One region of the Peribacillus sp. NPDC097225 genome, then DNA from elsewhere that is predicted to be linked to it. Evidence: riboswitches for the same ligand, from Rfam matches in the RefSeq annotation. Region 1 holds a riboswitch; each other region holds the start of a gene.

Region 1 (8,270 bases):
GTCTCACCAGCTGAGTTCATTCCATTGGCTGAGGAAACGGGGCTGATCATCCAACTCGGTGAAAAGATACTCGACTTGGCATGTGCCCAACTCCATGCCTGGCATAAAGAAGGATTCGATTCCATTCATATCGCCGTCAACATATCGACGCGGCAATTCATGCAGGAGAATTTCATCGAAAAGTTGAAGTGCATGTTGGACAAATGGAATATAGATGGCAGGAATCTGGAGTTGGAAATAACTGAAAGTACGGCGATGAACAATGTGAACAGGGCCATCTTTACCTTTGAAAGGTTAAGGGCGCTGGGCGTGAAGATCGCCATAGACGACTTCGGCACCGGATATAGTTCCTTTGCTTACTTAAAGGATTACCCCATCAATACATTGAAAATCGACCAATCGTTTATCAGGAACTTGGCAACCGGTGGACCGGATGAAGCAATTGTGGCGTCCATCATTGGGCTGGCCAAAAACATGCAGCTGAATATCGTGGCAGAAGGCGTTGAATACCAAACGCAATTCGACTTTTTAAAAGAAATGGAATGTAACCAGGTACAGGGTTACATGTTCAGTAAACCGTTGCCAGCACACGAATTAGAAGACAAGTTTCTACGCAATCTATATGCGTTTCCGGTCGCCTGAAGGATGGAAGTCTGGGTCTCCTTGTTTAAAGAAGTGGTTATAGGGAAATACTATACTATACTAAAATATAAGGAGGAAACTCAGATGCCATCAAACAAAATGATTGGAACCGTCGTATTGGGAGCAGCTGCTTACTTAATGCGCAATAAAGAAACGCGTGAGAAAACAATAAGCCAGATCAAATCAATCGCTAATCCTGAAATGATTGATAAGGTAAAGAGCCAACTCCAATCCTTCACTAAATCAAAATCAAGTAATTCAACAATCAATTAAGGTAGCATGAAAAAAGCTCCATCAAGGGATAGCATATCCTTGATGGAGCTTTTTTGGTTTCCCGAATTACGTAAAAAGCACCTGCCTTTAAAAAACTGGAGAAAGTTTTTTAAACGGCAGGCGCTTTTATGTCATCAATTACTCAGCTTCTTCACCATTGTCTTCTTTATTGAACCATAATGGATCTTCGTTATCGACCTCACCATTATAATTGATGGTAATCTCTTCTCCCGCCTTAATATCGGTATAAGCGAAGAAATCGAATGTATGATGATCAAAGTTTATGTCATATGTGGCATTCGGCGTATAGGAGTGGTTAAATAGCATGCCATATCCTAAAAGCAGGCAAGTATGGTTGATGCCATACTCAAACGCATAATCCGCTAGCAATGTTTTCTCGATATGAACATGCTCTTCATTTGGATAAGCGATAACCGGTGCTTCATGCAACAGCTCACCTTTTTTAATATCACGTTTTGCGAAAACGCCTCTATTGAACTCTCCATCACTGAGTGTGGAATTTTTAACTTCGATCATATTCGTCACCTACTTGTTCTTTTCTTTTATAGTCCAGATTGTATAAGCTTGACAGCAATTAGGAAGAAAAGCAACTAATTTAGGGAAATTAATCGTTATCCTCTTGAAGAATCCCCAATAAGTGCAAAATATCGTGGCACAAAAACGCAAAGAAATATGGCGTAAGTGCAAAGGAATTTGTCTATATCGCGGTTTTATTGGGTGAAGATGTAGGATTTTGCTGACAAGTGAAAAGTGGCATGAAAATTGCTGAAAGAAAAAGAATAATTAATCCATTCAGAACTTTCAAGTAGTATAATTCCTAAAGTGGGAATTTTCTGAACTGCGTGCAAAAGCAAAAGGGGATGTACATATGATAGTAAAACGCGAAGAGGAAGTCTTTGAGTATCCAGTCGAAACACCGAAAAAAGAACAGGGGTTAAACAGAGGGTTGAAATCTCGTCACTTAACGATGATTTCCATTGGAGGAGCCATCGGAACAGGATTGTTTCTTAGCAGTGGGGCTGCCATACATACAGCGGGACCAGGCGGTGCTCTACTTGCTTACGCATTGGTCGGGGCCATGGTGTACTTTGTCATGACAAGCTTAGGGGAACTAGCTGCCTTTATGCCAACCAGTGGGTCATTTAGTACATATGGAACGAAATTTGTCGATCCTGCCTTTGGATTTGCCTTGGGTTGGACATATTGGTTCAACTGGTCCATGACTATAGCAGCCGAGTTAGCCGCATCGACCATCATCATGAAATTCTGGTTTCCGGATAGTCCATCACTATTGTGGAGTTTCTCATTTTTAGTGCTTATTTTTCTATTGAACTATCTTTCTGTCAAAGGCTATGGTGAAGGGGAATATTGGTTTTCTTTCATTAAAGTGACGGCCATCATCATTTTTATCATTGTCGGCTTACTCATGATTGTAGGCATTATGGGAGGGGAAGCGGTAGGCTTTAAAAATTTCACAGTGGACGATGCTCCTTTTCCAGGTGGGTTCATGGGGGTATTCATCGTTTTCATAGCAGCAGGTTTTTCTTTTCAGGGGACGGAAATCGTTGGTGTTGCAGCTGGGGAAAGTGAAAACCCAGCTAAAAATATACCGAAGGCCATTAAAAGCGTCTTCTGGAGGATTCTCCTTTTTTACATATTGGCGATTTTTGTGATAGGGCTGCTTATCCCTTATACGAATTCAAGTTTACAAGGCGAGAATGTTATGGTCAGCCCATTTACGCTCATATTTGAGAAAGCGGGAGTGGCCTTTGCGGCTTCCTTGATGAACGCCGTGATTTTAACAGCGGTATTATCTGCGGGAAATTCAAGCTTATATGCCTCTACCCGTATATTATATTCGATGGCTAAAGCTGGGCAAGCACCCCGGATTTTTGCCAAACTGAACAAACGAGGGGTCCCAGTGGCGGGGATGATCTTAACCTGTGCCATCGGGATGCTTGCCTTTTTGGCTTCCATATTCGGTGATGGCACCGTATATCTATGGTTAATGAACGCGATCGGGATAACGGGGTTTATCTTCTGGCTGGGCATTTCCATAAGCCATTATCGATTCCGTAAGGCATATGTGTTACAAGGGCATTCATTGGATAGGTTGCCGTACAAGGCTTTATGGTTTCCAATCGGGACGATATTTGCCATTACGATTGGAATGGTCGTCATTTTGGCTCAAAATATCCAAGCGTTCTTTTCGGACCATATCGATTGGGGAAGTGTGGTGGCGGCGTACTTAGGAATCCCTCTTTTTCTCGCCCTCTGGTTTGGGTATAAACTGATTAGGAAAACGAGATTCGTTAAGCTCGAAGAAGTAGAAATTAATTTTGATGAAAAGTATGACTGAAAACTTCCGGACCATGTTCACAGACATGGTTCCGGTTATTTTATTATTTTAAATTGAACATGTACCAATGTTAGTCGCATTGAATTGGATGTGAATGTTGTTTTGCAGGAAACGAAAGGGTGGAAGAAGAATGAGTATAAAAGATAGAAATCCCAACTGAGGAAGAATGCATCCATTTGGTAGAAAAGGAAGGTGCATGAACGATGACACTGTTGACCAATCTGAAAGTGCTAGACTTTTCGACACTTTTGCCAGGGCCATTCGCTACGCTCATGCTTGCAGACTTAGGAGCGGAAGTGTTGAAGGTAGAACGGCCGGCCAAGGTTGATACATGGGGAGTCAATCAATATTTGAACCGTTCAAAAAAATCGGTTGCCCTTGATTTGAAACGGCAGGAGTCGATTGATGCCGTAAAGAATCTAGTGAAGGAATATGATATTGTCCTTGAACAGTTCCGGCCGGGTGTCATGGATCGGTTGGGGCTGGGATACGAAGAATTAAAACAAATCAATCCAAAGTTGATTTACTGTTCGCTTACTGGCTTTGGTCAGACTGGTCCCTACAAGAATCGTCCAGGTCATGATATCAACTATATTTCGATAGCGGGATTGTCCGGTTACTCAGGTACGCAAAAAGGAGGACCTGCAAAAAATGGAACACAAATAGCCGACCTTGCAGGAGGCTCCTTACATGCCGTCATCGGGATCTTGTCGGCAGTCATCTACCGGGAGCGAACGGGTGAAGGTCAGTTCATCGATATCAGCATGACTGATTGCAGTTTCGCTTTGAATGCAATATCCGCGCCCCTACATCTACAGGGCGGATTGGAGCTTGAACCGGAAAAGCTGGTATTGAATGGCGGGACGTTTTATGATTTTTATGAAACGAAAGACGGCCGTTACTTCTCGGTTGGTAGCTTAGAGCCATCATTCCGTGAAGTGTTATGTGAAGCAATCGGACAGCCTGAACTGTTCGAGTTAAGCATGAAGCAAGATGCGGAAAGCAGCATCCAATTCAAAAGGATCATCAAGCATGCATTCCTTGAAAAGACATTTGAAGAGTGGCAGGGCATATTCGAAGAGTTCGAGGCTTGTGTCGAACCGGTGCTGACCTTTTCTGAATCGACCCTTCACCCGCAACTGCAAGCGCGCGGCATGATAGTCGAAGTGCCTGATGGAGAAGGAAAGATGCAGAGGCAGATAGCTTGTCCCATCAAAACATCGGTCTTCACTCCAGAGTATAAACATGTTGGGATGAAGCCGGGAGAAAGTAATGATGAGGTTTTTGGCACTCTTGAAATGGAGCGATAACAACGGATGGACCGGCAGATAATCTGCCGGTCTTTTTGTGGATTAAAGGGGAGTCACTTAAGACATGTGAATATTTACTAGTTAAAACGGATCCACACCGGGTAAGAGAGTATCATCCTTCGAATAAGGACTTGTCTGTATACACCAAGCTCAAAATAAGGAGGATGATTGGCATGTTCGGTTTGTCTGATATCACTAAATTTCTCTTTTCCTTTTTTCTGATTTTACCGGTTGTCACGCTCATTCATTTAGGTGGGCATCTATTCTTTGTCACGCTGTTTGGCGGTACGGAGAAAAAAATCAAGATCGGATGTGGAGATAAGATTTTCTCCTTTTGCAATATAGAAGTGAGAAAATACTACTTTTGGAATGGGCATTGTGAGTTCAAGGGATTAAAATATGATAATAAGTTCACGAATAGTTTGATTTATCTAGGGGGAGCCCTCTTTAACCTAATAAGCATGTTGTTGATATATAGTTTGGTTTATCAGGGGATCTTGGAGAAATCGGTCCTCTGGTACCAGTTCATATATTTCTCTTTCTATATTATGTTCTTTTCCTTATTTCCAATGTATTTTTCCGATGGGTCGCCAAGTGATGGAAAGGCGGCAGAATTGACATTGAAGAACCAGCTCAATGATAAGGTGACAGATGATGTAGTAGGGAAGAAAGAGGATGAGGACGATCGATGTTGTTGAATAAAGGGACGAGCATAGGCTCGTCCCTTTTTGTTCTTATCCCCAGACTTCTTTGGCGACATCCACAACGAATTTTAACTTTTCCCATTGCTGCTCTTCCGTTAGCTTGTTGCCAAGATGTGTGGAAGCGAATCCGCATTGAGGGCTTAAGCACAAGTGTTCATGTGGCACGAATTGTGCCGCTTCTTTAATACGTGATTTAACGGTTTCTTTATCTTCAAGTTCGCCATTCTTCGAAGTGACCACGCCAAGAACGACTTGTGCGCCGTCATTTGGAATGTGTTCTAATGGTTTAAAATCCCCTGAACGATGATCATCGTATTCCAAGAAAAATCCATCTACATTTTCCTTGGCCAATAGAGTTGGGGCGATACGGGCATAGCTGCCTTCAAAAGCCCAAGTCGATTGGTAATTTCCACGACAAAGGTGAGTCGTGACAACCAAATCCTCTGGTTTTCCCTCCAACGTCCCATTAATCACGCGCAATGCTAAATCGATTAATTGTTCCCTTGTATATTTCCCCTCTTTGAACTGGAAGTCCGGAGCGGAAAGCCTGGCTATGTATACATCATCTAATTGTAAATAACGTACACCGGCATCGTAAAAGGCTTGTAAAGCATCTTGATAGGCTTTGATAATATCTTTTGCATAGTCTTCGATGTCAGGATAGATTTCTTCATTATGGACACCTACCGCAAATAATTGATTGGGACTAGGGATGGTTTGTTTCGCCACAGCCCGTCCGTCCACGATTTCATTAAACTCAATAAAGTCTTTAATAAAGGGGTGATCGGGGTTGAAAGAAATCTTTCCTGTATTCCGAACGTTATAACGTTCTGTTTCAATTCCATCAAAGGTGAGGCCTTTTTCCGTGACATACCCTTCGATTCCATTTAAATGTTCCAAGAAGTCAAAGTGCCACCAGGTGCGTCTGAATTCCCCATCAGTCACTGCCTCTAAACCGATTTCTATTTGCTTATCGACGATACGCTTGATTTCCTTCGTTTCAACGTCGCGTAATTGTTCTGCGGTAATGATTCCTTCTTTCTGTTGCTTTCTTGCCAGATGTATACTTTCTGGTCTTAATAGACTTCCTACGTGGTCGGCTTTGAATGGAGCTTTCGTTAAAGTGATAGACATGGTAGATTCCTACTTTCCTTATTAAAATATAAAAACCTCTTCTTTCAAAAAAAGAAGAGGTATAATCAGCAATGCTTATATTCTCTTCTTATCTTCAAGTTGAACACTTCTGGAATTAGCACAGTACAGTAAAGTCTGTTGCTGAGGTATCAAAGGGCCAGTCCCTCCACCTCTCTGGATAAGAAAATGAACTATTCAATTAATTACGACTATACAGGTAGTATTAGTAAAGGTCAATAGAAAACAGATAATTTAGAATATATGCGTTATTAGAAAGTAAGTTTCTCTTATTCAAAATACTTTTATACAATTTCGCGGTGAAGTATTAAAAAAATCCTTTGACTATTGTCAGAATATTTCTTATAATTGTGTGCATTATAGCGAGATAGGGGATTATTTAGATGAAAGATTTTTTTAATAAATTATTAACGGGGATGAGCATAGGGATTGTCGTTTCATTAATTCCGAATGCTTTGTTAGGGGAAATACTTAAACTATTGATTCCACATTTTCCCGTGTTACAGCATATATTCGATATCACCGTTTTCGTGATGAGTTTGTTACCTGTCATGATTGGGGTGATGGTCGGGATTTCGTTCAAGCTACCATCCATTCAAACGGCCAGTATCGGGATAGCGGCCATGGTCGGAAGTGGTGCCATCCAGAAAACGGCTGACGGTTTATTTGCCCTTAATGGGATTGGCGTTGTCATCAATACCGGAATTACCGCGGCATTGACCGTATTGTTCCTGCAATTAATTGGCGACAAATTAAAGGCGTATGCGATTCTCTTGATGCCGACTTTAAGTATCTTGGTACCAGGCATGATTGGATACTTCATTCTGCCATACGTAAAATCCGCTACGGGACTATTAGGAGTCGGCATCGCTAACGTGACGTCCTTGCAACCCATTTTGATGGGAGCCATTATTTCCGTTATCTTCTGTCTTATTATCTTATCGCCCATTTCAACGGTTGGGGTAGCGACGGTCATTATGCTCTCAGGGATAGGATCTGGTGCGGCCAACCTAGGCATCGTGGCAGCTGGTGTTGGCCTAGCCATTGCAAGCTACAAAGCGAATTCATTAGGGACGGCTTTAGCCCATGTGTTGGGTTCCCCTAAGATTCAAATGAGGAATTTCTTCATGAAACCGAAAATTGCGTTTCCCATGTTAATCACGTCAGCTATTCTTGGTGCGTTGGCAGGTTTGTTAAACATACAAGGGACCCCATATAGTGCTGGATTTGGTTTATCGGGATTGGTCGGTCCCTTGAACTACATGAAACTGGCGGAAGGCGGATGGATTTTCAGTAACATATCCATCATGGTCATCATTTTCTTCATTCTTCCGATTGTGTTGAACCTTGTACTAATCTACGTTTTCTCAAAGAAATTAAAATGGATTAAAGCAGAAGACTATACCTTGCATTTTGAATAATACGAGGGTAAATGAAAGAAGCAGCCAGGCAAAGGGACCTGGCTGCTTCTTTTGATGGTGCGGCTATTTTCAAAGGGAATGTAACCTTTCAATCTAGAATCTCCCCGGTACTGATGTTGGCCCTGATTCATTTTCATTCTCATGGCCTCGTCCTCACCCCGTTATGAGTTGGTGGATGGGGTGAAGGTCTCTGCGATATGAGAAGTGATTGGACCGTACTTTTCCTGTTCGCTAGCGGGATAGCTAATGATAAAGGTAGTGCCCACTTGATCATTAAAGTAGTACCTCTTATAGATAACGTTCCCATTTTCTTCGTAGGAAATGACATACCAATCGTCCGTAAGTCGCTGATAGGCGATTTCTTCTGTGATATTTTTCAAAGCATCTT
Region 2 (8,270 bases), on a different contig from region 1:
CCCTCACCATGACCGCCTATCCAAATTTCTTCATTTTCCTCCCTTACTAAAGCGCCTGTGGAGGAACTCTTTATCGTAAACTCCCGATCAACTTTTTTTGTTTCAAGATCAATCACCGAACAGATGGTATCCCCAAAATTAACGACAAACAAATTATGTGATTGCTTCCCTTGAAGTACGGTTAAGGGGCTTTGACCAACCCTGACCCTGTCTTGCTCCTTGCCTTCTTCATCTAAAAAGGAAATGGAATGATTCAATTGGTTGACAGCCACAATCCCCTTGTCTTCTTCTAGCATAAGCATATTGACGATCCCCTTCCCTGAATTCCAGCTGTTTATGTGTTTACCAGCGGATAGGGAAAAGATTTCAATCGTCGACATCTCCTTTCCATACAGAAGGAGCGTATCTTTGTCCGCTAAGAGCAAAGCTCCTGTAAAGGGTTCAGAAATATCCCAACTGGCAAAGCGCTGATAGTTTTCATCCAGGAACGTCAAGCTTGTATTTTTAATGTTGACAGTAGCCAAAAAAGATTTATCCAGGTTTATTTTGGTATACGTTTCATTGCTGTCGCATCCACAAAGCAGGGCAACGGCAAGCAAAAGGGGAATGACCCGCATCATGACTTTGACTCCTCATTCGTTTAAAAGCTATTTTCAAATATTCTAACAATAAAATGTGAAAAAAGTATGAAGAAAAAAAGAAAAATGATGAACAACTCCCGCTTCACTTTGAAGCCAACAGTCGTTCCTGTACCGTATGGTAAGCTGAAATGATTGCTGTCTTTTCTGCATCGGTAAGAGAGGATTCCCTCACCCGATTGACACTTAAATGAAATTTATCATGAATTGGCTTCCTTGCCCGAGGATGGGCATTTTCATCCAAGAGTTCACGTCGGATAAGTTCTGACAGAACTCTTGACGGGTCTTCTTCCCCCTTCAATACCCTCCTGTTATTCCATAGGCTTAGATAAGCCTCCAATATTGTCTCATCATTCATTAAATTTTTCATCCATTTCCCTTCCATCCATTACTAATTTATACATATTAAAAATCATCTTCGTAAAGACTATAAGTATATTTTAACTTTATTACTTCTAAAGGAGTGAGTGAATTGTCTCAAGTATATCGTTGTCCGAATTGCAGGACAAATAAATCCCGTTTCAATCTCATTGAACAGGTTCCCACCCCTGTTAAGAAAGATCCGCAATCCGGTGAGATTGTCGAACAGTACTCAAATGATGCCCTTCAGCCGTTTCACCTAGCCTATAATGGTCCTGAAGTTCGAGTACAGTGCGCAGCATGTGGGCTTATTGAAGATGAGAAAACATTTGCAGCTTTTGGACTGCAGTCATAAAAAAATCAGGCCCATGCTTTAAGGGGCCTGATTTTTTTATTCTTTTCCGACTGCCATTTTTGCTCGATCAATGGCGATTGGAATAGCTTTCCCGTCCTCATATCCTTCATCAAGTAAAGCGTTCGCTATCTCAATGGCTTTTTCACGGACATCTGCATCAAGATTTTTCATTGAATTAGGATAATCGCTTTTGTTCCACGGCATCCATAACCACCTCCTCGATAACTAGTCCTCCTCTTTTCCCGGTTTCGATTGGTGGTAAACGTCTATATCGCCGCTTTCACTTCCAAAGCTTTTAACTCATTGATTATCTTCTCTTTATCCAGTTTTTCGCCGATTATGACGATATTCAAAGGCATTTTAATCATTTCATTCATATACAATGGCATCCCATAAGAATATTGGAATAAGTAAGGATGCTGCGAATGCGTGAAGGAAAGATATCCTTTCATCCTGTATACCGTTTCAGGGAGGGCCCTGAGCCAATCCTCAAAGTCGGTTTGATTAATGGTCCCTGTAAAAGTATGCACGATTGCACTTAAATGAAGATGGCTATGTACTTCGAGCTTTTGATGGTTTTTATGTTGGTTCCTATGCATTTGTTGCAGGGAACCTATAGATACGGCTGCATATTCCGTCAATAAACATACGGCTTCTGGATTCAACCCCTGAATGGAATAGATGAGTTGGGATGCTTCCATTTCACTTACCAAATCCGCTTTATTTAATAAGATGAAATCTGCGTGGTGTATTTGCTCGGACAACAACTGTCTAAGCTGTGGCGAGAGCTGTTCTCGGTCACGCCACCTCAATAAATCGACCACCGTGATAATCCCTTTATACTCTAACTTATTAGCAAAAAATGGTGACATGATTCCATCGAGTACTTCTACTGGATGTGCTGCACCTGTTGTTTCAATATAAACGGCATCTAGATCATTTTCGGTCAACAATTCTTGCAGCTGAATTTCAAGCTTGTCCTGAAGGGTACAACAAATGCAACCATCAAACAATTCCTTTAACGGTACGTCATCGCCAATCAAACCACTATCCACCGATACACTGCCAAGTTCATTTAAAAGCACGGCCACTTTTCTACCCGCTTCACTTTCCTGCTTTAATATATTTCGAAGAAGCGTCGTCTTCCCGCTACCGAGAAAGCCGCCTAATATATATACTTCGGTCGTTTTCATTAGTATCTTCTCCTATAATGTACACGATTTTTATTTCCGTTAAAATTTTATCATACTTTTCCCGCTTAAGCACCCTGCGGGGCCACATAAAAAAACCAGCCCGAAAGCTGGTTTTTTCACACTTTTATTATGCCTGAACTTCATCTTTTTCATATATCGGAACCCAGCCGGCCGCTGTAACGAAAATACGGACCGCGACTGTTCTTCTATCTTCCGCTAGCGTGAAGTAGTGACGAGTCGATTCAGGTACGCTGATCAAATCTCCAGGGTTAAGTCGGACATCGAACCATTTTCCCTCGCTACCCTGGATGGCGAAGATACTCGTTCCCCCAGCGATGAACCGTACCTCGTCATCTTCATGATGGTGTTCCTGCTTGAAGTTCTGCAACAATTGGTCCAAATTCGGATTGGAATCGGATAATGTGATAATATCATGCGCTTTATATCCTCTTCTTTCCGAAATTTCTTTAATCTCTGACTGGAAAGCATCAAGAATCTCTTGTTTATCTTCATCCGTAAGATCATATTTTTCCACCAGATGGGCTGGCAATTTTGAAATATCCCATTGTTCGTAAATTACGCCTTGAGTCTCTAAAAAGCTCTGAACCTCTTCATTTGTTTCAATTACTTCATTTGTTTCTTGGAATCTAATTGTAGCCATTATTTTTCCTCCTTTATATTTTTAGCTGAGCGAACCTGTCAATATCTTTTGCTGGTTAAGTAACAGCTGATATTGAAACAGGAATTCACATGCTTCTAAGATTTTTTTTGCTTCCAACCCGCTTTTTCCCCATACGGTTATACCATGATTTCTGATAAGCACCGCTCCTGAGTCTGCATCGACATAGGGACTGAATGTCTCAGCCAACAACGGAATATCTGCATGGTTATGGATGATGGGTATCTTCAATTCTGCATCTTCCTGCCATCGTCCAGTAGCCTTGATAATTTCATGATGACAAAAAGTCACTTCCCCAACTTCACTATATAACTCGGAAATCACGTTATTTTCTACTGTATGGACATGGAGGACGCAATTGGCATCCGTTTTCCGATAAATCTCTGTATGAAGAAGAGTTTCAGCGGAAGGTCTGAGCTCGGTCATTTCGACTGGTTTTCCTGACAAATCCACCAAAATAAAATCGGAATCTGTCTGCTTGCGTTTATCCTTGCCACTTGCGGTTATATAAAAAGAAGGGCTATTAGCCTCACGGATCGATAAATTTCCACTCGTCCCCATGAACCAATCTCTCTCGGCTAGTTCTCCCTTTATTTGCGCTAGTTCCTGCCACTCTTTTGAAGCTGTCACCCTTACACCTCCTGCATTTTTTTTAGAATATCAATCACATCATGGAAAGTTTCAAACTCTTTATGGGGAATGGCTTCTGTGCGGCACTTTTCAAGGAGCCTGTCACGGGCAATAACAAAATCTGCCTGTTTAGCCGCTTCAAAGTCGGTAACGGAATCTCCAATCACCAATTTATACTGATCCTTTGTAGAAAGCTTTCTCATAATCGTAGGTTTACAGCAACCACACCCATGATTACATTGGTCATCACAAGTATGCGGCCACTCAATCATAATTTCTTCCTGACTGAAGTCGGCATGATTACAGTAGACATTCTCTACAGGTAAGAGGTCATTCAAAAGAGGTTCAACGAAAAAGTCCATTCCACCACTGACAATATAGAGAGGAATATCTGATTTTTTTGTAAATTCCACAAAATCACTGAACCCTTGGCGAATACCCGCTGTCTCCTTCACATATTGAATGATGTCCTCCTTTAAATCGCTATCCAGCAGGGAAAACATTTCCCCTACACCGTGGGAAATGCTGATTTTTTGCTGAAGAACACCATCTTTTAATGCCTCCCAGCCGGGCGGGGCAAACTTCTTCATGATTGAGATGATATTATCCGAGTTGGTGATCGTTCCATCAAAATCACAGAAAATGATCGGTTTGACCATGATTATAGCCCTCCCCATAGGGCCAGTGCTTTTTGAAGTTCCTCATCTTCCTCAGCCGCGATTGACAATGATTTTCCGGAAAGGACAGCTTCTACTGCGGAACGGAAGGCCTTAGCTCCGCCTTTTGCACCATCCGGATGACCATGGACGCCCCCACCAGCATTGATCACACTTTCTATCCCAAAATCCTTGATGAGATCTGGAACCATGCCAGGATGGATACCTGCCGATGGAACCGGGAAAGTCCTTTTCCAAGATGTTTCATTTCTCGTCAATCCTTCAGCAATCGCCAATGTCTCTGCTTTATCGAGTGCCACATTTCCGTATGGAGAGGGAAAGAGGGATAAATCTGCACCTGATATCCTCACCAGTTTTCCAAGGAGAAGCGGATAGCTGAGTCCATAAAATGAAGATGAAGCTAATGCTCCGCTATATGCCGGATGAGCCATGATCGGTAAGTTGATCCGGTCATTTTCGCGTAAAGCCTGTAGAACATCCAATCCATATGTATGAACATTAAATAACAAGGCATCTGCGCCGGCTTCGGCTGCCAGTTCAGCTTTATCCAATAGTTCTAGTGTTTTTCCTGACAGGTTCACAGCATATAAGGTTCGATGTCCCGTTGTCTCATAGATACCTTTCAAAATGGCCTTTCCGGTTTTGACTCTATCGATGAAAGGCGTCTGATCTTGGTCAAAAAGAATCTCATCGTCCTTGACAAGATCGACTCCTCCCAATGCCTGTTGCTCCAATTGTTCATTATGAAAGGCAAGGTCTCGACCTAACACACCTTTAAAAATACTCATCACTAGGGGGCGGTCAAACACATCAATTTTTTCCCTGATCCCACTAATTCCGAATCGAGGACCTGGAAAGGCTTTTTGAATATCGCCGACAAAGTCCAAATCCATCAATTTGATTTCCCCATCCAATGACAATTTACCGAATACTGTCGTCAAGATAGCCGGTAGATCATTAGAAAAATTACCTGCCGGGTAGGCAATCCTGATTGTTGAACGGTACACTTTTTGACCGAAATAGAGATTAACTCGCTCTTCTTCGGGAAGGGGTGTTACGGAAACTACCCTACCTTTATGTTTTTCCAGTTGCTGTTGCACCAAGTGAGGAAGTTCAGTCCATGTCCCTACAGTCAATCCTAACGCAATGCCTTCTGCTTTTTTCTCATGCTCTCCTTTGAAGTCATGAAGTAAATACGTAGCGATTATTTCGCTCATCTGATCACTCCCAATACGTAAAAGTCATTCTTAAAGTTGTCATTGTTGGTCTTTCCTTTAACAAGCTTCTAACCATCTGCGAACAAAGTTGCACTCCAATTCTCTGTTAAACATGTAAAAGCCCCTTCCTAAAGAAGAGGCTTTGAAAAAGCCATCTTCTTATCTCCCAGCTCTATAGCTGCAAGAATTAGCACCGTGCCTTACGGAATCAATAAATGATCCGGCGGTATTATCTCCGCCCCATTTCACAATGGTATTACAGTCGGTTGCTGGGCTTCATCGGGCTAGTCCCTCCACCTGCTCAAAATAAGAAAATGCTATTATATTTTCGTTTATGTATCTTAACTAAAAATTTAGAATTCTTTTTTATATTCTTTCACGCAATTCATACTTTGTCAATAGGTATAATGTTCAAACTATTCAATATCTCACTGATTTTCTTTGAATATATTCAATGTACGAATTCTTTCTACCGCTTCTTGGAGTCTGTCTTCTGAAGTGAGAAGTCCCACCCTGACGTATCCTTCACCAAATTCACCGAAACCATTTCCTGGTGCAACTGCTACATGGGCATGTGCCAGTAAATGATCTGCAAAGCTCGCTGAAGTATATCCTTCAGGGACCTTTAGCCAAGCAAAGAAGGAAGCATCTGGAGCCTGGACATCCCATCCAATGGATCGTAACCCTTCGATAAATACATTTCGTCGTCCTTCGTACATGTTCACGAGTTCCTTCACACACTCTTGTGAATCCAGTAAAGCGCATGCCGTGGCTTCTTGTATTGCGGGAAAAAGGCTGACGTAAAGATGATCCTGCAATAATTCAAGCGATTCGATGACACTCTGGTTGCCAACCGCAAAGCCAACCCTCCACCCCGCCATGTTATATGTTTTAGAAAGGGTGTAAATTTCTATCCCCACTTCTTTTGATCCTTCTGCTTGAAGGAAGCTTACCGGTTTTTTCCCATCGAACCCAATTGCACCATATGCGAAATCATGGACCACACATATCGAGTGTTCTTTTGCCATGGAAACCGTTTCTTCGAAGAATTCTGCTGACGCCGATGCTCCTGTGGGATTATTGGGATAATTCAAGAACATCATCTTCGCTTTGTCAAAAACCTCTTTATCTATTTCCTTATAATCGGGAAGAAAATCATTTTCTTCGGTCAAGGGCATAATTTCCGTTTTAGCTTGGGCTAACGCTACACCTGACAGGTAATCTGGATAGCCCGGATCAGGCACTAAAATTGTATCGCCTGGATTCAACAAGCATTGCGGTAATTCGACTAGACCAGCCTTTCCACCGAAAAGAATCGCCACTTCCGTTTTAGGATCTAGCTTGACGCCATATTCACGTTCATAAAAGAGGGCCGCAGCTTCTTTTAAATAGGGAAGCCCCCTAAAAGGAGAATATTTATGATTCATGGAATTTCCTGCTGCTGTCTGCAGGCTCTTCACGATATGTTCAGGAGTCGGTTGGTCTGGATTTCCCTGCCCAAGATTAATGACATCCTTGCCTTCTGATGTTATGTTATTAACTTTTTCGACTAAAGAAGCAAAAAACTGCTTTGGAAGCTCTTGAAGAAGTCTGGATTTTTCGAATTGCACCATCTTTGCACCTTCTCTGAAATTTCTTGAAATTATAGTCACAAATGATATATGTTTATCTTAATCTTGTAAAGTACTTTTTTACATATGGAGGTTTTAAATGATGAAATGGAAAATCGCCTGTTTACAAATGGACATTGCCTTTGGACAGCCAGATATAAATTTTCAGGTGGTAGAACAATGGATTGAAAAAGCTGTACAGTCTAAACCGGACATCGTCATGCTGCCGGAACTATGGACAACCGGCTATGACTTAACGAGATTACATGAAATTGCAGACGAAGAAGCAGAACAAACCATTACCTTTCTAAAAGCCCTTGCAACAAAACACCGAATTAACATAATCGGTGGCTCGATTGCAAAGAAAACTAAGGAAGGCATCTATAACACAATGCTCATCATCGATAAAGAAGGCAAACTGGTTAAAGAATATGATAAACTCCATCTGTTTCAATTGATGGATGAACACCATTACTTACAACCTGGCAAAAAAGACGGCTTATTCTCCCTCGATGAAAAGATTTGCGCCGGATTCATTTGCTATGATATCCGGTTTCCGGAATGGCAACGAGCCCATACGGTACGAGGTGCGGAGGTTATCTTCGTGACCGCCGAGTGGCCAAAGCCTAGGCTCCATCATTGGAGGGCACTGTTAATCAGCCGGGCAATCGAAAATCAAGCCTTCGTTGTGGCTGTGAATCGTTCCGGTTCTGACCGCAATAATCATTTTGCCGGACATTCCATCATCATCGACCCATGGGGAGAAATCATTTGTGAGGCTGGTGAAGAAAAAGAACTTCTACTCGGCACCCTTGACTTAGAAAAAGTAGGAGAAGCAAGAAATAAAATACCCGTTTTCGAAGATCGGCGGCCCGATTTTTATTAATTTCCCATTGACAAACTATTTGAAA
Region 3 (8,270 bases), on a different contig from region 1:
TTCGAATAAAATCGATAGCTTGCGCGGAAGCCTCTTTAACGCGACTCCCATGACATATGTAAAGAATCGCTTCCATTAAAAGGCCTCGTTAGCCAATAACTTTTCGACTTCCCTTGGTTCGAACCAATTAATTTTCCCACTTAAGTTAACCACTTCTCCAACGACGATCATACAGGGATTTGAGATTCCTTCGTTTTGGACAGTTTTTAGTATAGTGCCTAATGTACCGATAGCCGTCTTTTGTGTATCCAATGTCCCCCAATGGATTAATGCTACAGGTGTGTCTGGACTTTTCCCATGTTCCAAGAGTTTTCCTTGAATATACGGAAGGTTCTTAATACCCATGTATATCGCCAATGTATCGATGCCTTTAGCAAGCGATTCCCATTTGATGTTATCGTCTTCACCCTTTTTACGATGACCGGTTACAATGGCAAATGATGATGCATGGTCTCTATGGGTAACCGGAATACCTGCATAGGCCGATGCGGCTATGCCAGCTGTAATGCCCGGTACTATTTCAAAGCGTATTCCATTTTCGACAAGAGCCTCTGCTTCCTCTCCGCCTCTACCGAACACAAAGGGATCTCCGCCCTTTAATCGGGTGACCACCTTACCCTTTTTTGCATATTTGACGAGAAAACGATTGATTGTTTCTTGTTGCAAGAGATGGTAATCCGGCAGTTTTCCACAATTAATCAATTCTACGCCATCTTTGGCATGAGTCAACAACTCTTTGTTTACAAGGCGGTCATATAAAATAACATCAGCTTCCTGAATACATCTTAACCCTTTTACTGTAATTAAATCTGGATCTCCGGGACCGGCTCCTACTAGATATACTTTCCCCATTTTGCAATCCGCCTTTCCTCAGAGTACTGTTTCGAAATTCGATAAAACGAAACCTGCTCCATTTTTAATTTGTTTCTTTTCATATAATGATACGTCATTAACCATCGGCATTTTCAAAAACCGTTTTTCCAGCTCGATATCGACAAGCTGGAAAGCCATTTCATCTGAATCTGCGGCAATGATGACATGACATAATTCATTCTTAATTGTAACTTCAAAGCGATAAAGATTCATCATTTTTTTACCTCTTTTTAAACAGCAATCATGCTCGCTAAGACATTATCCAGTTTATTCTGTAATTCCGACGTTCCAACCCGTTCAACAAATTCAAGAAAACTTTCCGAGGGAAGTTTTTTGTCTTTAAAATAAAGAATTAGCTCTTTCAAGACATGATAAAGTTGTTCCGCTTCCACTTTTCCTTTTAGTTTTTCATTGAATTTTCCGCCAGCATTTAATGTTCCGCCCACGTATATTTCGAAAGCCTCAACCATCTTTTTATCTTGGTTTTTCATTTTTATCCCTTGTAATCCTATATCAGCAATCGCTCGTTGGCCACAGTTATTAGGGCAGCCAACCATATGCAGCCTTACCGGTACATCTAGATCAATTTCCTTATCCAATGTTTCGGCAATGGTTTTCATCCTGTTTTTCGTTTCAACAAGTGCTAGGTTACAATATTCTATACCTGTGCAGGAAACGGAGTAACCGAGAAATTTCTTGGGCTCGTATGGAAATCTTTCAAAGATTGTTTCCTGTTTTAAGGCTTCCAGATTTCCATCCGATACATTCGGAATAATCAGGTTTTGTGAATTGCAATTCCTGATTTCCCCATTTCCATATCTTTTAGCTATTTCGGCGAACTCGATAACCTCTTCGGGCGTTAGTCGACCAACTGGGATATTGACGCCCACATAGTTGAGTCCTTCCTGTTTTTGTTTATGTATGCCGTAAAAATAACCAGCATTCCATTCCTTCAACGCACTTTCTCCCTTGTCAGGTAGCGGCCCAGTGTATTCCAGTACTTTTTCCGTGAATTGTTCAGGGCCCCAATCAGCAACAAGAAACTTCAAACGTGAACGGTGGCGTTTTTCCCGGTATCCGAAATCACGAAAAATCGTTGTGATCGCTGCAGCCACTTCTACCGTTTTCTCAGGTAAAACGAATAAATCCAGTTCTTGTGCCAGCATAGGGACTGAGGATAGACCCCCACCAACTTTCACATGAAAGCCGACTTCTTCTTGCCCATCTATGACCTTTGTTGCCGGATTAAAGGAAACGCAATTGATTTCGGCGTTTGAAGCATTATGTATATTAGCACTGACTGACATTTTATATTTACGTGGAAGGTTCGAAAAGTCTTCATTCATTCTGAAGTATTCAAATACATCCGTAAGGACTTCCCGCGTATCGAATAACTCATCTGGATCGATTCCAGCTAGAGCGTTGCCGATAATATTCCGTGTTATGTCTCCGCAAGCACCCGCTGTTGTCAATCCTACCTGATCTAGACGATTTAATATATCAGGGACCTGCTCTATCGTCAACCAATGAAATTGTATAGCTTGCCGTGTAGTGATGTCATAGACATCGCGGCCATAATCCTTAGCAATATTTGCAAGGGTGATCTGTTGGTCGTATGTGAGAATCCCTCCTGGAATCACAACACGCATCATCCAATAACCAGCTTCTTTAGGACGTTGTAAGTAAAGACCTGCCCATTTGAACACATCCCATTCTTCTTTAGGGATGGAGTCGAATCCATTTGCCGCGTAATGAGGAATATCGTCAAAAATCTTCAAAGCATCTTTTTCCAGTTTCCGAATTTCCATTTTGTTTTTGGCAAGCGCTGGATTGTCCGCCCAAATCTTCTCGTACACCATTTCTTTTCCCCCTAGGTTAAATCGCTCTCTTTGTTGTCAAATAGTCTATAACCTGTTCGACGCACTCTTCTACACTAAACTGACTGGATTCCAATACGATTTCCGGATGTTCCGGTTCTTCATATGGAGAATCGATTCCAGTGAAATTTTTAATGATACCTTTACGCGCCTTGTCGTAAAGACCTTTTGGATCACGGACTTCACATTCTTCAAGTGGACATTTTATGTACACTTCAATAAACTCGCCTTCTCCAAGCAGGTCCCGAACAATTTGACGATCTGCACGAAAAGGTGATATAAATGCCGTTAATACGAATTGACCACTGTCCACGAAGAGCTTGGATACCTCTCCAATCCGTCTAATATTTTCTGTGCGATCTTTTTCTGAGAAGCCTAAATCCTTGTTAAGTCCATGACGGATATTATCCCCATCCAAAACATAATTTCGGATATTCCGATTATACAACTCTTTTGCAACAGCATTGGCGATCGTTGATTTCCCAGAACCTGAAAGCCCGGTAAACCATATCACCGTGCTCTCATGACCGTTTTGCTTCCGTCTAAGTTCCTTCGTTACCGATGCATCATGCCAAGTTACATTAGTACTTTTACTCATGAGGATCCTCCTTCTAAAACTTACAATAATTAGTTATATACCTCGTTCTTCTTAAGCCCTTCTATCAATACTTCGATTACTTCTTTGCGGCTGAAAGTCGCTGGTGGAATTTCCCCATTCCGTAACATTTCCCTAACCTTCGTCCCAGAAAGGATGACGTGATCTTCTTTACCATGCGGACATGTTTTTGCAGAAGCCATATTCCCACATGTTTTACAATAGAAGCTATGTTCAAAGAATAATAATGTTATCCCTAACTCATCAGAAGTGAAGTTCCCGAAGATCTTTTGTGCGTCATACGTACCGTAATAATCGCCCACACCTGCATGGTCGCGTCCGACAATGAAGTGAGTACATCCGTAGTTTTTACGAACCATTGCATGAAAAATCGCTTCTCTAGGTCCTGCATATCGCATGGCTGCTGGGAATACCGCAAGTGAGACACGGTCCTTTGGATAATACTTTTCAAGTAATACTTTATAGCTTTCCATCCGAACGTCAGCAGGAATGTCATCGGACTTCGTGGCACCAACTAATGGGTTTAAGAATAATCCATCCACTATCTCCAATGCTGTTTTTTGAATATATTCATGGGCACGGTGAACGGGGTTTCTTGTTTGGAAACCGACAACCGTTTTCCACCCTTTTTCTTCAAATGTTTTTCGGGTATCAACTGGGTCTAAATAATGATCCTCGAATAATGGACGCTCGATCCGTTTAATAAGCTTGATTTTACCACCTACATATACATCGCCACGATTATATAGATTTTTTACACCTGGGTGATTCTCATCATCCGTTTGATAAACTAAAGTTGCCTCCACTTGCTTATCAGGTGTAAATATATCGGAAACGGCAAGGACTCCATAAGTTTGGCCCTCATGAGTTAACTTTACTTCTTCCCCGATTGTAAGAGCGTTTGCCACATCAGCGGAAAGTGGTAATGTAATAGGAATACTCCAGACATGCCCGCTGCTAAGCCTCATATCCTTTACTACTGTTTGATAGTCTTCTTTTGAAAAGAATCCCTCAATGGGGCTGTATGCTCCAGTCCCTATAAGTTCCAAGTCGCTTAATGAGATTTCATCAATTTCAACGGATTGTTCTATTTTAGTTAAATCATAGTCTGGTTCAAAGCGATTGATTAATGTTCCTCCGTGCGGCAAGCTAATGGTCATGCTGATTTCCCCCTGAATTTTTTATAATTATGATAAATGTAATCCGCATTCTGTTTTTTGGGCACCTTGCCATCGTCCTGAACGAAGATCATCAGCATTAATGGCAGGTGCTGTACATGTTTTACAGCCAATACTTGGATATCCATTATCATGAAGCACATTATATGGTAAGCCATTTTTATGCGCATAACGCCATACATCTTTCCATGTCCAATGAATGAGCGGACAAATTTTGATAGATTTGAATTTGTTGTCCTTGTTTATATATTCAGTCAATGCACGGGTTTCCGATTGCTCCCTGCGCAGTCCCGAGAGCCAAGCCGTCGCTGTTGATAATACTTCAGTGAGCGGCGTAATTTTGCGGATGTTACAGCATTGATTTGAGTCATGAAGCCATAATTCATCACCAAATTCAGCGGCTTGTTCTTCCAATGTCATTTCCGGTTTCTTCATTACAATGGAAAGCCGTGGGTAACGATTTTTCACTTGTTCGATTAATTGGTAAGTCTCAGCGAAATGAACATCCGTATCCAAGAATACGATTTTGGCGGAAGGATTAACCTTTGCCAGCAAATCTGTCAGTACAATTCCTTCAATCCCAAAACTACAGGCATAAATGAGTTTATCTCCGTACTCTGAATTTGCCCATTCCAATACTTCTAACGCGCCTTTTGTATCGCTATCTTCCGGGAACGAAGGTAATGTCGCTGTATCAATATTTTCATAGTCCACTAGCTCTGCCAACTCTATACCCCCTTTTAAGAATCACCCTATGGTACAGCAGATATCTTTGAAAGCCTTTGAAACACCATTTCTTATAATGAAAAAGGCGGCTTTAACCAATAGTTTCCTATTTATATCAGCTAAATCCACCTCTAGTTTTCTAGTCAGCAGTCCATTTATTTAATTCTCAATTTTTCGTTTCTTTCCATTTGTATAACCTTACCGTCCTGAACGATAAGGGTTATGGATCCATATTTCATAGTTTTTAGCATTTCTTGCAGCCTTTCAAATATTTCCCCCAGCTGATTTTCCTTTTCCAAGGCTATTCCTCCTTTAAGAAAACTCGTCGACTAGCTTGTCGTAAGATGATCAGCTTGTAAATGAATTCCCCCAAATTAATAAAATCAATCAGAAAAATCCTTCCATGCCAAGATGGAAAGATTGATAAGGTAATCTTATTTACCTTATCTTCCAAAATGATGACATTTTGTTGGATGTAGCACCTTGCATTCATGATGCAGGTTGCTGGACTTCAAAGGGCCAAATCCCTCCGTCGCTCTTGATAAGTTTTATTATTTTAAATATTAACACATATCAAATCATTGTCAATGGAGTTTTCATATAAATTAACTTGGTTTAATATTTTGGTTTAACTTCAATTATTATACACAAATAGTTCAAGTTTGTTACAGTGATTTGTTAAGCCAGTAAAAAAGGTTCATTCATCCTGAACAAGCTTGAATAAACCTTTAAAGTAGCCTATAACTTAACTCGTTGATGGGAAGGGTCAAGATAAAAAGAAGAAATCATCAATTTCTTCTTTTTTGTATGGCTTCTACAAATTCCTTTACTTGACTCTTTGTACGATCAAGTAATTCCACTTCCTTAATCGGATGTTTTGGATTCTGCTTATCGATTTCTTTATCCACAAAGTATAACCCCTGCATCGGTTCCCCTTTTAATATTGATATAAGAGGTTTCAGCGCATAATCTATAGCCAATAAATGCCTGTTGCTTCCCCCAACCATTATGGGCAAAACTGGCTTATCCTTAAACGCGCCCTCGGGTAATAAATCAATTAGAGCTTTCAACACTCCTGTATAAGATGCCTTATAGACAGGTGAACCAATAATGATACCATTAGCTTGCTTAATCTTTTCTGAAAGTCTTAGAATATCCTCGCTATCATAACGACCTTGGAATAAGTCGTTTGCAGAAAACTCGGTAATAGAATGATAGTCCGTTGTAAATCCTTCTTTTTCCACCAACGTTTGGATATATTTTAATGAAATATCTGTTCTTGATGGTATAGCAGGGCTGCCTGATAAAATTATAATTTCGCTCATATCTATTCCTCCTGTATGTAAAATCTGCAAAGGATCTGGGTCCTTTCCAGTTAAGCAACTTCAATTAATTATCTTAATTATCAGAAAAATAAAAGTCAAGTAACTTAATTGGAATTTATATTTTTGAAACACTAATAAGTATCGTATTATGCCATTGACTAAAAATCCTGCCCCGTTAGGGCAGGATTTTTAAAGCTTTTCAACTCTATTGATTGAGTCTTTCACCATTTTTAAAAAAAGTTGTATAAATCGTTGATCACCGGTCAGTTCTGGATGAAACGAACTGACAAGAACCTGTTCTTGTCTAGCCGCCACTACTTTCCCGTCATAACTTGCTAATATCTCCACATCTTCACCTACGCCAACGGCAAAAGGTGCTCTGATAAAGACACCCATGAAAGGTTCTTCCATTCCTTGAACTATAAGGGGTGCTTGAAAACTTTCCCTCTGACGACCAAAACCATTTCTATTCACTGTAATATTGATAAAACCAAGATGGGGATGTTCCAAACTAACCATTTCCTTTGCCACTAATACCATCCCTGCGCAAGTACCGAAAATCGGTTTTTTTTGTTCGAAAAATGCCGTAATCGGCTCCATGAAACCATAATGGTCCATTAGTTTTCTCATAGTGGTGCTTTCTCCACCCGGAATGATCAGGCCATCGATATCCTTTAACTGTTCTGGGTTCTTAACTAATATCGCATGCTCACCGGCTTCCTTGATTTGGTTCATATGTTCATCTACAGCACCCTGCAAACCTAAAACACCTATGGTTACCATGTTTACCATCCACGCTCCTGCATTCTCTCAGCTGGGGCCAACTTAGAAATATCAATTCCTTTCATCGCGCTTCCCAATTCTTTAGACAACTTGCCTATTAAATCATAATCGGTGAAGTATGTAGTTGCTTGTACGATGGCAGCAGCGAATCTATCGGGATTTTCCGATTTGAAGATTCCTGAGCCCACAAATACACCGTCTGCCCCAAGTTCCATCATCAGGGCGGCATCTGCAGGAGTCGCAATTCCACCTGCTGCAAAGTTTACTACAGGTAATTTCCCTGTGCGCCGGATTTCCTTCAGAACTTCATAAGAAGCACCAATATTTTTTGCTTCAGTCATTAATTCATCCTCGCTCAGCATGCATACTTTACGAATTTGAGATTGAACTTTTCTCATATGCCGTACAGCTTCCACAATGTTCCCTGTCCCAGGTTCTCCCTTCGTCCGAAGCATCGAGGCCCCTTCGCCGATACGTCGGGAGGCTTCCCCTAAATCCCGGCAACCACATACAAAAGGTACTATATAATCGCTTTTCAAAATATGATATTCTTCATCGGCTGGAGTCAGTACTTCACTTTCATCAATGTAATCCACTCCCATGGATTCCAAGATTCTCGCTTCCACAATATGACCGATCCTTGCTTTAGCCATCACTGGGATCGAAACAGCTTTCATCACTTCCTCCACGATCCTTGGATCGGCCATCCTTGCCACACCGCCTGCAGCACGAATATCTGATGGTACCCTCTCAAGAGCCATGACAGCCACCGCCCCCGCCGCTTCAGCAATTCTTGCTTGCTCTGCATTTATGACATCCATGATTACGCCACCCTTTTGCATCTGCGCCATTCCTCTTTTGACTGTGTCGGTTCCTACAAGCTTTTCCATTC

The links. Region 1 has a riboswitch for S-adenosylmethionine ahead of ACIQXH_RS17605 (5-methyltetrahydropteroyltriglutamate--homocysteine S-methyltransferase). Riboswitches for the same ligand answer to the same signal wherever they lie in the genome.
Region 2: it holds a riboswitch for S-adenosylmethionine, as region 1 does, so the genes downstream of both, mtnW (2,3-diketo-5-methylthiopentyl-1-phosphate enolase) here and ACIQXH_RS17605 (5-methyltetrahydropteroyltriglutamate--homocysteine S-methyltransferase) in region 1, are expected to answer to the same signal.
Region 3: it holds a riboswitch for S-adenosylmethionine, as region 1 does, so the genes downstream of both, ACIQXH_RS06515 (YezD family protein) here and ACIQXH_RS17605 (5-methyltetrahydropteroyltriglutamate--homocysteine S-methyltransferase) in region 1, are expected to answer to the same signal.

Annotation. Positions count from the first base shown of each region.
Region 1 covers NZ_JBIWDJ010000008.1:13,583-21,852, reverse strand. The annotation lists gene ACIQXH_RS17635 (bifunctional diguanylate cyclase/phosphodiesterase) at 1-642, shown strand, start outside; gene ACIQXH_RS17630 (hypothetical protein) at 727-915, shown strand; gene ACIQXH_RS17625 (SET domain-containing protein) at 1,054-1,452, opposite strand; gene ACIQXH_RS17620 (amino acid permease) at 1,805-3,295, shown strand; gene ACIQXH_RS17615 (CaiB/BaiF CoA transferase family protein) at 3,499-4,605, shown strand; gene ACIQXH_RS17610 (hypothetical protein) at 4,779-5,303, shown strand; gene ACIQXH_RS17605 (5-methyltetrahydropteroyltriglutamate--homocysteine S-methyltransferase) at 5,340-6,443, opposite strand; SAM riboswitch class I at 6,529-6,628, opposite strand; gene ACIQXH_RS17600 (PTS sugar transporter subunit IIC) at 6,845-7,882, shown strand; gene ACIQXH_RS17595 (hypothetical protein) at 7,894-8,049, shown strand; gene ACIQXH_RS17590 (outer membrane protein assembly factor BamD) at 8,044-8,270, opposite strand, start outside.
Region 2 covers NZ_JBIWDJ010000001.1:74,985-83,254, forward strand. The annotation lists gene ACIQXH_RS00325 (YncE family protein) at 1-620, opposite strand, end outside; gene ACIQXH_RS00330 (hypothetical protein) at 724-1,008, opposite strand; gene ACIQXH_RS00335 (DNA alkylation repair protein) at 1,111-1,353, shown strand; partial or broken gene ACIQXH_RS00340 (DUF2188 domain-containing protein) at 1,411-1,557, opposite strand; gene ACIQXH_RS00345 (CobW family GTP-binding protein) at 1,620-2,546, opposite strand; gene ACIQXH_RS00350 (cupin domain-containing protein) at 2,674-3,207, opposite strand; gene ACIQXH_RS00355 (methylthioribulose 1-phosphate dehydratase) at 3,229-3,855, opposite strand; gene ACIQXH_RS00360 (2-hydroxy-3-keto-5-methylthiopentenyl-1-phosphate phosphatase) at 3,858-4,514, opposite strand; gene mtnW (2,3-diketo-5-methylthiopentyl-1-phosphate enolase) at 4,517-5,749, opposite strand; SAM riboswitch class I at 5,906-6,062, opposite strand; gene ACIQXH_RS00370 (pyridoxal phosphate-dependent aminotransferase) at 6,178-7,362, opposite strand; gene ACIQXH_RS00375 (carbon-nitrogen family hydrolase) at 7,463-8,245, shown strand.
Region 3 covers NZ_JBIWDJ010000002.1:124,583-132,852, reverse strand. The annotation lists gene ACIQXH_RS06550 (sirohydrochlorin chelatase) at 1-76, opposite strand, end outside; gene cobA (uroporphyrinogen-III C-methyltransferase) at 76-852, opposite strand; gene ACIQXH_RS06540 (DUF3906 family protein) at 871-1,089, opposite strand; gene ACIQXH_RS06535 (nitrite/sulfite reductase) at 1,104-2,732, opposite strand; gene cysC (adenylyl-sulfate kinase) at 2,749-3,348, opposite strand; gene sat (sulfate adenylyltransferase) at 3,378-4,526, opposite strand; gene ACIQXH_RS06520 (phosphoadenylyl-sulfate reductase) at 4,554-5,258, opposite strand; gene ACIQXH_RS06515 (YezD family protein) at 5,426-5,542, opposite strand; SAM riboswitch class I at 5,711-5,818, opposite strand; gene ssuE (NADPH-dependent FMN reductase) at 6,059-6,595, opposite strand; gene pdxT (pyridoxal 5'-phosphate synthase glutaminase subunit PdxT) at 6,785-7,378, opposite strand; gene pdxS (pyridoxal 5'-phosphate synthase lyase subunit PdxS) at 7,381-8,268, opposite strand.